Regions from separate parts of the Escherichia sp. MAL-1 genome, predicted to be linked through region 2. Evidence: predicted binding sites of a transcription regulator. Region 2 holds the regulator's gene; the other holds the start of a gene.
What was found. Region 2 encodes Fur, which represses iron uptake genes when iron is present. Its sites were predicted from a motif close to ATAATAATGAGAACNACTATCAA; they were not measured.

Region 1: a site for Fur is predicted at 2,471-2,493, ahead of fhuF (siderophore-iron reductase FhuF). Genes of this name have one in related genera too.

What each region holds. Positions count from the first base shown of each region.
Region 1 is NZ_CM129609.1:4,186,653-4,190,907, reverse strand. It holds gene ACU8XX_RS20905 (helix-turn-helix domain-containing protein) at 183-908, shown strand; gene bglJ (DNA-binding transcriptional activator BglJ) at 866-1,543, shown strand; gene fhuF (siderophore-iron reductase FhuF) at 1,581-2,369, opposite strand; gene ACU8XX_RS20890 (DUF1435 domain-containing protein) at 2,510-2,746, shown strand; tRNA gene ACU8XX_RS20885 (tRNA-Leu) at 2,785-2,871, opposite strand; tRNA gene ACU8XX_RS20880 (tRNA-Leu) at 2,906-2,992, opposite strand; tRNA gene ACU8XX_RS20875 (tRNA-Leu) at 3,021-3,107, opposite strand; gene rsmC (16S rRNA (guanine(1207)-N(2))-methyltransferase RsmC) at 3,416-4,255, opposite strand, start outside.
Region 2 is NZ_CM129609.1:3,438,502-3,442,756, forward strand. It holds gene ybfF (esterase) at 1-278, shown strand, start outside; gene ybfE (LexA regulated protein) at 418-711, shown strand; gene fldA (flavodoxin FldA) at 851-1,381, shown strand; gene uof (fur leader peptide) at 1,591-1,677, shown strand; gene fur (ferric iron uptake transcriptional regulator) at 1,670-2,116, shown strand; gene chiQ (ChiQ/YbfN family lipoprotein) at 2,200-2,526, opposite strand; gene chiP (chitoporin ChiP) at 2,576-3,982, opposite strand.

The DNA.
Region 1 (4,255 bases), 750 kb from region 2:
ATCATTTGATGCTAACCTTCTGACACATGCAGTGGAGTTGTTGTGCAGCAGGAGTATGCTGATATGAAAGTGAATGCTAAGGATAATTTATTCGCTTAATCTATTAATTTGCTGGAAACATTTAAGGAATGAATATCCTGAATAAACCATCATAATTTTTAGACAGTGGATGTGGAGGAAATATGTTGCCAGGATGCTGCAAAAATGGAATTGTTATCAGTAAAATACCTGTTATGCAAGCAGGGTTAAAAGAGGTCATGAGGACTCACTTCCCTGAATATGAAATAATATCCAGCGCCTCTGCGGAGGACCTTACCTTATTACAATTACGTCGTTCCGGATTAGTCATTGCTGATTTAGCCGGTGAAAGTGAAGATCCACGTTCTGTTTGTGAACATTATTATTCTTTAATCTCACAATATCGGGAAATTCACTGGGTTTTCATGGTGTCACGCTCCTGGTATTCCCAGGCAGTAGAACTGCTCATGTGCCCTACGGCGACGTTATTGTCTGATGTTGAACCCATTGAGAATCTGGTCAAGACCGTACGTTCCGGCAATACGCACGCAGAGCGTATCAGCGCCATGCTGACCTCTCCGGCAATGACTGAAACTCATGATTTTAGCTATCGCTCCGTCATTCTCACTCTTTCAGAGCGCAAGGTGCTGCGGCTATTAGGTAAAGGATGGGGCATCAACCAGATAGCTTCATTGCTTAAGAAAAGTAATAAAACTATCAGCGCCCAAAAAAACAGTGCGATGCGTCGACTGGCAATTCACAGCAACGCTGAAATGTATGCATGGATAAATAGCGCGCAGGGTGCAAGAGAACTTAACTTGCCTTCTGTTTATGGAGATGCCGCAGAATGGAACACAGCCGAATTAAGAAGAGAAATGTCGCACTCATAGAAAAATGCGTCATGAGTAGTATCGGTATTGAGAGTTTATTCAGAAAGTTTGCGGGTAACCCTTATAAGCTCCATACCTATACCAGTCAGGAGTCATTTCAGGATGCCATGTCGCGGATCTCGTTTGCGGCGGTCATTTTTTCTTTTTCTGCCATGAGAAGTGAGCGCAGAGAGGGATTATCTTGCCTGACTGAACTGGCGATTAAGTTTCCGCGTACCCGGCGTTTAGTTATTGCGGATGATGATATTGAAGCTCGGCTGATTGGTTCATTGTCGCCATCACCGCTGGACGGTGTATTAAGTAAAGCGTCAACGCTGGAGATTTTTCATCAGGAACTCTTTTTGTCATTAAATGGTGTACGTCAGGCGACCGACCGACTGAACAATCAGTGGTACATTAACCAAAGCCGGACGCTAAGCCCCACGGAGAGAGAAATATTGCGCTTTATGTCGCGTGGCTACTCAATGACACAAATTGCCGAGCAGCTTAAACGCAATATCAAAACGATCCGTGCACATAAATTTAATGTGATGTCGAAACTGGGCGTCAGTTCTGATGCAGGGTTGTTGGAGGCCGCAGATATTCTGTTATGTATGCGGCATTGCGAAGCAAGTAATGTGTTGCATCCCTATTAATCCGCATGATGCCGGGTTTACTTCCCCGGCAGTGCTTTCATTTCAGCGTACAATCGCCACATTGCTGCACATCCGGTAAGCGATAACGCTGGCAGCAAGTGCGGCGCACCAGCAGGCCATCGCGCAGTACCACGGTACGCCAGAGTGGATTATCTTCACCGTTCGTGAGCGTTTTCTCAAAAAAGAGGGCATGGCGCAGCGATTCAACCGTCGCCTCGCCGAGCAGCTGCTTCATCTCAGTGAGATACCAGTTGATCAAATAACCGGTATTACTCCAGATAAGTTTGCCGTTGATCTCTCCGGTCGCTTCTAGTGCCTGCACAACCGGAACCAGCGCCTGGCTGATTAACGTTTCCATTCGCTGCTGCGGCGAATGTGGTGTTGCGTTTTTATCTTCACACACATCGACCCAGAAACAGGCGACGCGTCCGGTTTCGTGAAACTCAGCATGGAAATGTTCCGGCGACACATCTAATGCCTTTTCCTGCGTCAGTAGCGCCAGCATTAATGGTGGCACCATCAGGCCGATATACCATTGTGCCCATAGTGAGATCAGCGGTTTGTTCTCGCGGATCATCGTTGGTTGGTTGCGATAGATATGATCGGAATAGACCGCGAGTAGAGAACTTAGCGCATTCGGTGATGACCATTGCGCCAGCGTCATGGCGTTAAGCGGAGCGGGTTCATCCAGGCGGATAAACTCGAGCAAATGTTCACGATGTTTGGCGATCGTCGCACGTACGGCTTGTGCAAGCCCAGCATCCTGCGGCTGGAGATGCGTTCGCCAGATGATATCTTCATAGAGCGGTGCGGAACGATAGGCCATAATCGGGATAGTAATCTAAATGATAATGATTGCTAATCCTAGCGATAGGTTTACCCGATAGCAAGGGATTTCTCTGGCTTGCAAATGATAAAAATTATCATATGATATCGGTTATCATTATCAATGAAAGAGATGAAACCATGTTGCAACGTACGCTGGGCAGTGGCTGGGGAGTGTTGCTGCCGGGATTGCTGATTGCAGGGCTGATGTATGCGGATTTATCGCCGGATCAGTGGCGGATTGTCATTCTGATGGGATTGATATTGACGCCGGTGATGCTGTATCACAAACAGTTACGGCATTACATTTTGCTACCATCGTGCCTGGCGCTTAGTGCTGGCATCATGCTGATGCTAATGAATTTGAATCAGGGATGAAAAATCAAGGAAGAAACAAGAAAGGAAGTAAAGATAATTGGTGCGAGGGGGGGGACTTGAACCCCCACGTCCGTAAGGACACTAACACCTGAAGCTAGCGCGTCTACCAATTCCGCCACCTTCGCACAGTCATCTTACTTTTTTTGATATCGCCTCGTTTGGTGCGAGGGGGGGGACTTGAACCCCCACGTCCGTAAGAACACTAACACCTGAAGCTAGCGCGTCTACCAATTCCGCCACCTTCGCCCAGTGCGAGCAATATCAACGTGGTTTTTGGTGCGAGGGGGGGGACTTGAACCCCCACGTCCGTAAGGACACTAACACCTGAAGCTAGCGCGTCTACCAATTCCGCCACCTTCGCATACCATCAATTCTTAAAAAGAATTGCTACCACGGAGGCGCATTCTAGTGGTTTTCAGCTTTTCGTCAATAGTTAATTATCGCCGGAGGTGTAATTGCTGGAAAAATGTCCATCAGGAAACTAACGTGCAGGTTTGGTAGTTTTGTAGGTCGGATAAGGCGTTCACGCCGCATCCGACACGGTATTTGGGTGCAGATGCCAGATGCGACGCGGGCGCGTCTTATCTGGCCTACGAAGGGCTAACGTGCAGGTTTTGTAGGTCGGATAAGGCGTTCACGCCGCATCCGACACGGTATTCGGCGAGATAATTAACCTTTCTTCGCCTGGCGGGTCATAATGGCGCGATACACCTTGAAACGCCCGGTTTGCGCAATCACTTCATGGAAGCCAAATGTCTCATCCAGCACGTCCGGGTAAGGCAGGAAGGCGTTCGCTACAATTCGCAGCTCGCCGCCGCTATTAAGATGACGCACCGCGCCGCGAATCAGCGTTTGCGCCGCATCCAGGCTGGTTTGCATCCCATCGTGGAACGGCGGGTTGGAGATGATCATATCAAAACGACCTTTCACCTCGGAAAAGACGTTGCTGGCAAAGACTTCACCTTCAACACCGTTGGCCGCAAGTGTTGCGCGGCTGGCTTCTACCGCTGGCGCAGAGACATCGCACAAGGTGAGACGAATTTTCGGCGAATGGCGCGCAAAGGCAACTGAAAGCACACCCGCGCCACAGCCGACATCCAGCACTTTACCTTTCGTGTGCGGGGTTAACGTCGAGAGCAGCAACTGGCTACCGACATCCAGACCGTCGCGGCTAAACACGCCAGGCAGCGTTTTGACCGTCAGGCCATCGACGCTGTATTCGCCCCAGAATTTATCGGCATCAAATACCGGCTGTTTTTCCAGACGACCAAAATAGAGGCCACAGCGACGAGCGCTGTCGACTTTATTCAACGGCGCATAATCTGCCAGCATCTGCTCGGCGCTGCGCACGCCGCTGCGGTTCTCGCCAACGACAAAAATATCTGTCCCCACTGGCAGCAGAGAAAGTAAATTCATCAACTGGAACTGGGCTTCCGGTTTGTTCTTCGGCCAGTAGTAAATCAGCGTATCGCAATCTGCGACGTCATCCGCCGTGGCGACCAGACTGAA
Region 2 (4,255 bases):
TGAAATCTTTTGTTGACGGGGAGTGGCGCTTTAACGTGCCGGTATTGTGGGATCAGTATCCGCATATTGTGGGTTGGGAGAAAATCCCGGCATGGGATCACCCTGCCCTGTTTATCCCTGGTGGTAATTCTCCGTATGTTAGCGAGCAGTACCGTGATGATTTACTGGCACAATTTCCACAGGCACGGGCGCATGTCATTGCAGGCGCGGGTCACTGGGTCCATGCTGAAAAACCAGATGCGGTATTACGCGCTATCCGTCGCTATCTCAATGATTAACGCAACTGATTAAAAACCCAGCGTCCGCGTCGCTTTCCGCGCGTGGGCGTTGGCGTGACTCATCGCGCTGATGTATTATGGCGCGCTATCCATCCGGGCAGAGGCCTGGCTGATTGTTTCCCCCGAAGTCACCAAGATCATGGCCAAAGAACAAACGGACCGTACGACATTAGATCTGTTCGCGCACGAGCGTCGACCGGGACGACCGAAAACTAATCCGCTTTCGCGCGATGAACAGCTGCGTATTAATAAACGCAACCAACTAAAACGCGACAAAGTACGTGGCCTTAAGCGTGTCGAACTGAAGCTGAACGCGGAAGCTGTCGAGGCGCTGAACGAGCTGGCGGAATCGCGCAATATGAGCCGTAGCGAACTGATCGAAGAGATGTTAATGCAGCAACTGGCGGCGCTGCGTAGTCAGGGCATCGTTTAAATTTCCACTTTCATGTAGCACAGTGTGCAGTCCTGCTCGTTTGCTGATTCCGCAAGACTGCCTGTTCTGCTATGATTGCCTTTATCCGTGGGCAATTTTCCACCCCCATTTCAATAAGTTTCAAGAGGTTATTTCACTCATGGCTATCACTGGCATCTTTTTCGGCAGCGACACCGGTAATACCGAAAATATCGCAAAAATGATTCAAAAACAGCTTGGTAAAGACGTTGCCGATGTCCATGACATTGCAAAAAGCAGCAAAGAAGATCTGGAAGCTTATGACATTCTGCTGCTGGGCATCCCAACCTGGTATTACGGCGAAGCGCAGTGTGACTGGGATGACTTCTTCCCGACTCTCGAAGAGATTGATTTCAATGGCAAACTGGTTGCGCTGTTTGGTTGTGGTGACCAGGAAGATTACGCCGAATATTTCTGCGACGCATTGGGCACCATCCGCGACATCATTCAACCGCGCGGTGCAACCATCGTTGGTCACTGGCCAACTGCGGGCTATCATTTCGAAGCATCAAAAGGTCTGGCAGATGACGACCACTTTGTCGGTCTGGCTATCGACGAAGACCGTCAGCCGGAACTGACCGCTGAACGTGTAGAAAAATGGGTTAAACAGATTTCTGAAGAGTTGCATCTCGACGAAATTCTCAATGCCTGATGTGATGCGGCGTAGACTCATGTCTACGCCGTATTAATAGATAATGCCAATCAAAATAATTGCTACAAATTTGTAACTTTTGCTGTTGTACCTGTACAATGTCCCGGTGTTCAAGTGGCCTTGCCGTTGTAAATGTAAGCTATGCCACGTTTTTATTAACAATATTTGCCAGGGACTTGTGGTTTTCATTTAGGCGTGGCAATTCTATAATGATACGCATTATCTCAAGAGCAAATTCTGTCACTTCTTCTAATGAAGTGAACCGCTTAGTAACAGGACAGATTCCGCATGACTGATAACAATACCGCCCTAAAGAAAGCTGGCCTGAAAGTAACGCTTCCTCGTTTAAAAATCCTGGAAGTTCTTCAGGAGCCGGACAACCATCACGTCAGTGCGGAAGATTTATACAAACGTCTGATCGATATGGGTGAAGAAATTGGTCTGGCTACGGTATATCGCGTACTGAACCAGTTTGACGACGCTGGTATCGTCACCCGCCACAATTTTGAAGGCGGTAAATCCGTATTTGAACTGACACAGCAACATCACCACGATCACCTGATCTGCCTCGACTGCGGCAAGGTTATCGAATTTAGTGATGATTCCATCGAAGCGCGTCAGCGTGAAATTGCCGCAAAACATGGCATTCGCCTGACTAACCACAGTCTCTATCTTTACGGTCACTGTGCCGAAGGCGATTGCCGCGAAGATGAGCACGCGCACGAAGGCAAATAAGCCAGCCTGAACGAGAAAAGCCAACCTGCGGGTTGGCTTTTTTATGCAAGGGAAATAAGAAAAGCGAGAGTTACAGCTCTCACTTATTTGTTATTACTGCGAATTTCCTGCCAGACCTTATCACAATCGGCTTTCACCGCCTGATCATTTCCGGTTTGCGTTGCACGCAGACACTGCTGATAATCCAGTACGCGGACACTTTCCTGGTCGGCAAACTGCTGATGTTGTTTCTCTTTCTTCAGCACGTTTAACACGCTCTGGCAGGCTTCAATTTTTTCCGGCGAACCTTGCGCGGTGTTGATACAGGCGCTGTATGCCTCTTTCAGACGGCTGTCTTCCTGTGGTGCGGTTGATTGCGCACAAGCTACCAGCCCCGATGCCATCATGGCGATGAGAATCAGTTTTTTCATAGCAAATTCCTCAAACGTGCGGCAGGCACAAAACCTGCCGCGTCGGGCATCAGAAGATGGTGAATGGTGCGATTACCATAAATTTTACGTCACGCTCATCCTGGAAGATGTTGCCGTAACCACCGCCCCAGCTTGGGATGTCGGAGTGGTTGTCGTATTCGGTGAAGTGCAGTTTGAACATCGTGCCTTTGGCGCGACCGTCCTGAATGGTATAGACCGCATCCAGGCTGTATGCAGACTCTTCAATAGTCCGGTTTTTGTCGTAGTACGCATCCGGATTGCTCTGCCAGGTCGCAGGTTTAGCATCCCATGCGTAAACGTAGGAAGCGCCGATGGCGAAGCCTGGAAGATTCCAGTTTTTCAGGTCATACATCGCACCGAAGAAGACTGCTTTTTCGCCGTTGGCGTTGAAGTCAGAACGGTTGTCCCACCAGATATCCAGGCGACCGTTTGAGGAAGCGTAGGTTGGAGTCATACGTTGCAGGAAGTATCCCTGCTGACCGTCAGCCTTAACCCAGGTGCCTTCGAGGCGCAAATCCACTACGTCAGCCGCCCGGTAACCAAAGGTCAACGCCTGCAGCCAGGCGGTGCCGTCATAAAGGTCGTTGACGCTGCGATCGTCAACTTTATCGCGGGTACCGTAGAACTGGTAGCTGGTGGTTAACGGGCTACCGGCGATATCAAATTTGTAGCTGGCTTTGGCAAAATATTGATCGATATACCCTTCCGCCTGACCAAAAGCCGCTTCCAGTACGAAGTTATTTTTGAAGTCGTATTTCGCCCCAAGGGAGTGCAGATAATCAACTTTGGTGGTTTTATCGTTCTGATAAAACTCATCCATTTCCAGATGCCACGGCGCTTTGTATTCGTTGGTCCACATGTAGGAGAAACTCAACGCACCGGCATCGCCGTAATCAAAATTCGCTCCGGCTTCCGCACCCTGATAAGTACCCGGCATAAAGCTCCAGTGAGGCGCTAACAGCGTCTGACCGGTTGGCTGAATATAACCTGCCCTCGCCCAAACCGGACCGTATTTAAATTTGGCCGCTGCTTTATACAGGCTTATACCGCTTTTGTCGCCGGACCAGTCTTCGTCATAGGCTTTATTACTTTTTGAAAACGCGATTTCGTTCGGGTGAGAGCTGTCGCCGTTTTCCGCCATTTCAATCGCCGTAAACGCGGCAATATCAAGGCCGAACATATCAGCAGCATAACCAGACTGAAAATCGAGGTTGGCATTCCAGGTGGAGTGAGAAAGGTTGGTTTTGTATTTGTCGCCGTCGGTAACATCTTTACGGTCGCGTTCACGCTGCCAGTAATATATACCGCCGGTTAAGGTTGAATCGTCGATGAATCCTTCGGCGCGAGCCTCCGGCATTGCCATAAAGCCCGACATTGCTGTAACACCGGCGATAGCCAGCGCCAGCGTACTACGTTTGCCACTAAACGTACGCATGGGTTAATCCTCTTTGACGTATAAATTGCTGCACCAAAGGTGAACAGCGAAAAAATAAAAATTAAAAAAGTAGCGTTGAGAAAAGTCTCGCTGACTACAGGAACAGACTATTTTTCGCGACGCGAATTATCAATCTCTTTCTGTAACCAGAATGTAAGAACATGAGCAACCGCACATATTTTGATGATTTTTGTTACAAGGCTTAAGTTTGCGGTTGAAAGGCTTGCAGAAGAATAAAAGCGTGAAATTCCAGCAAGATGAAAGCGGTTACAT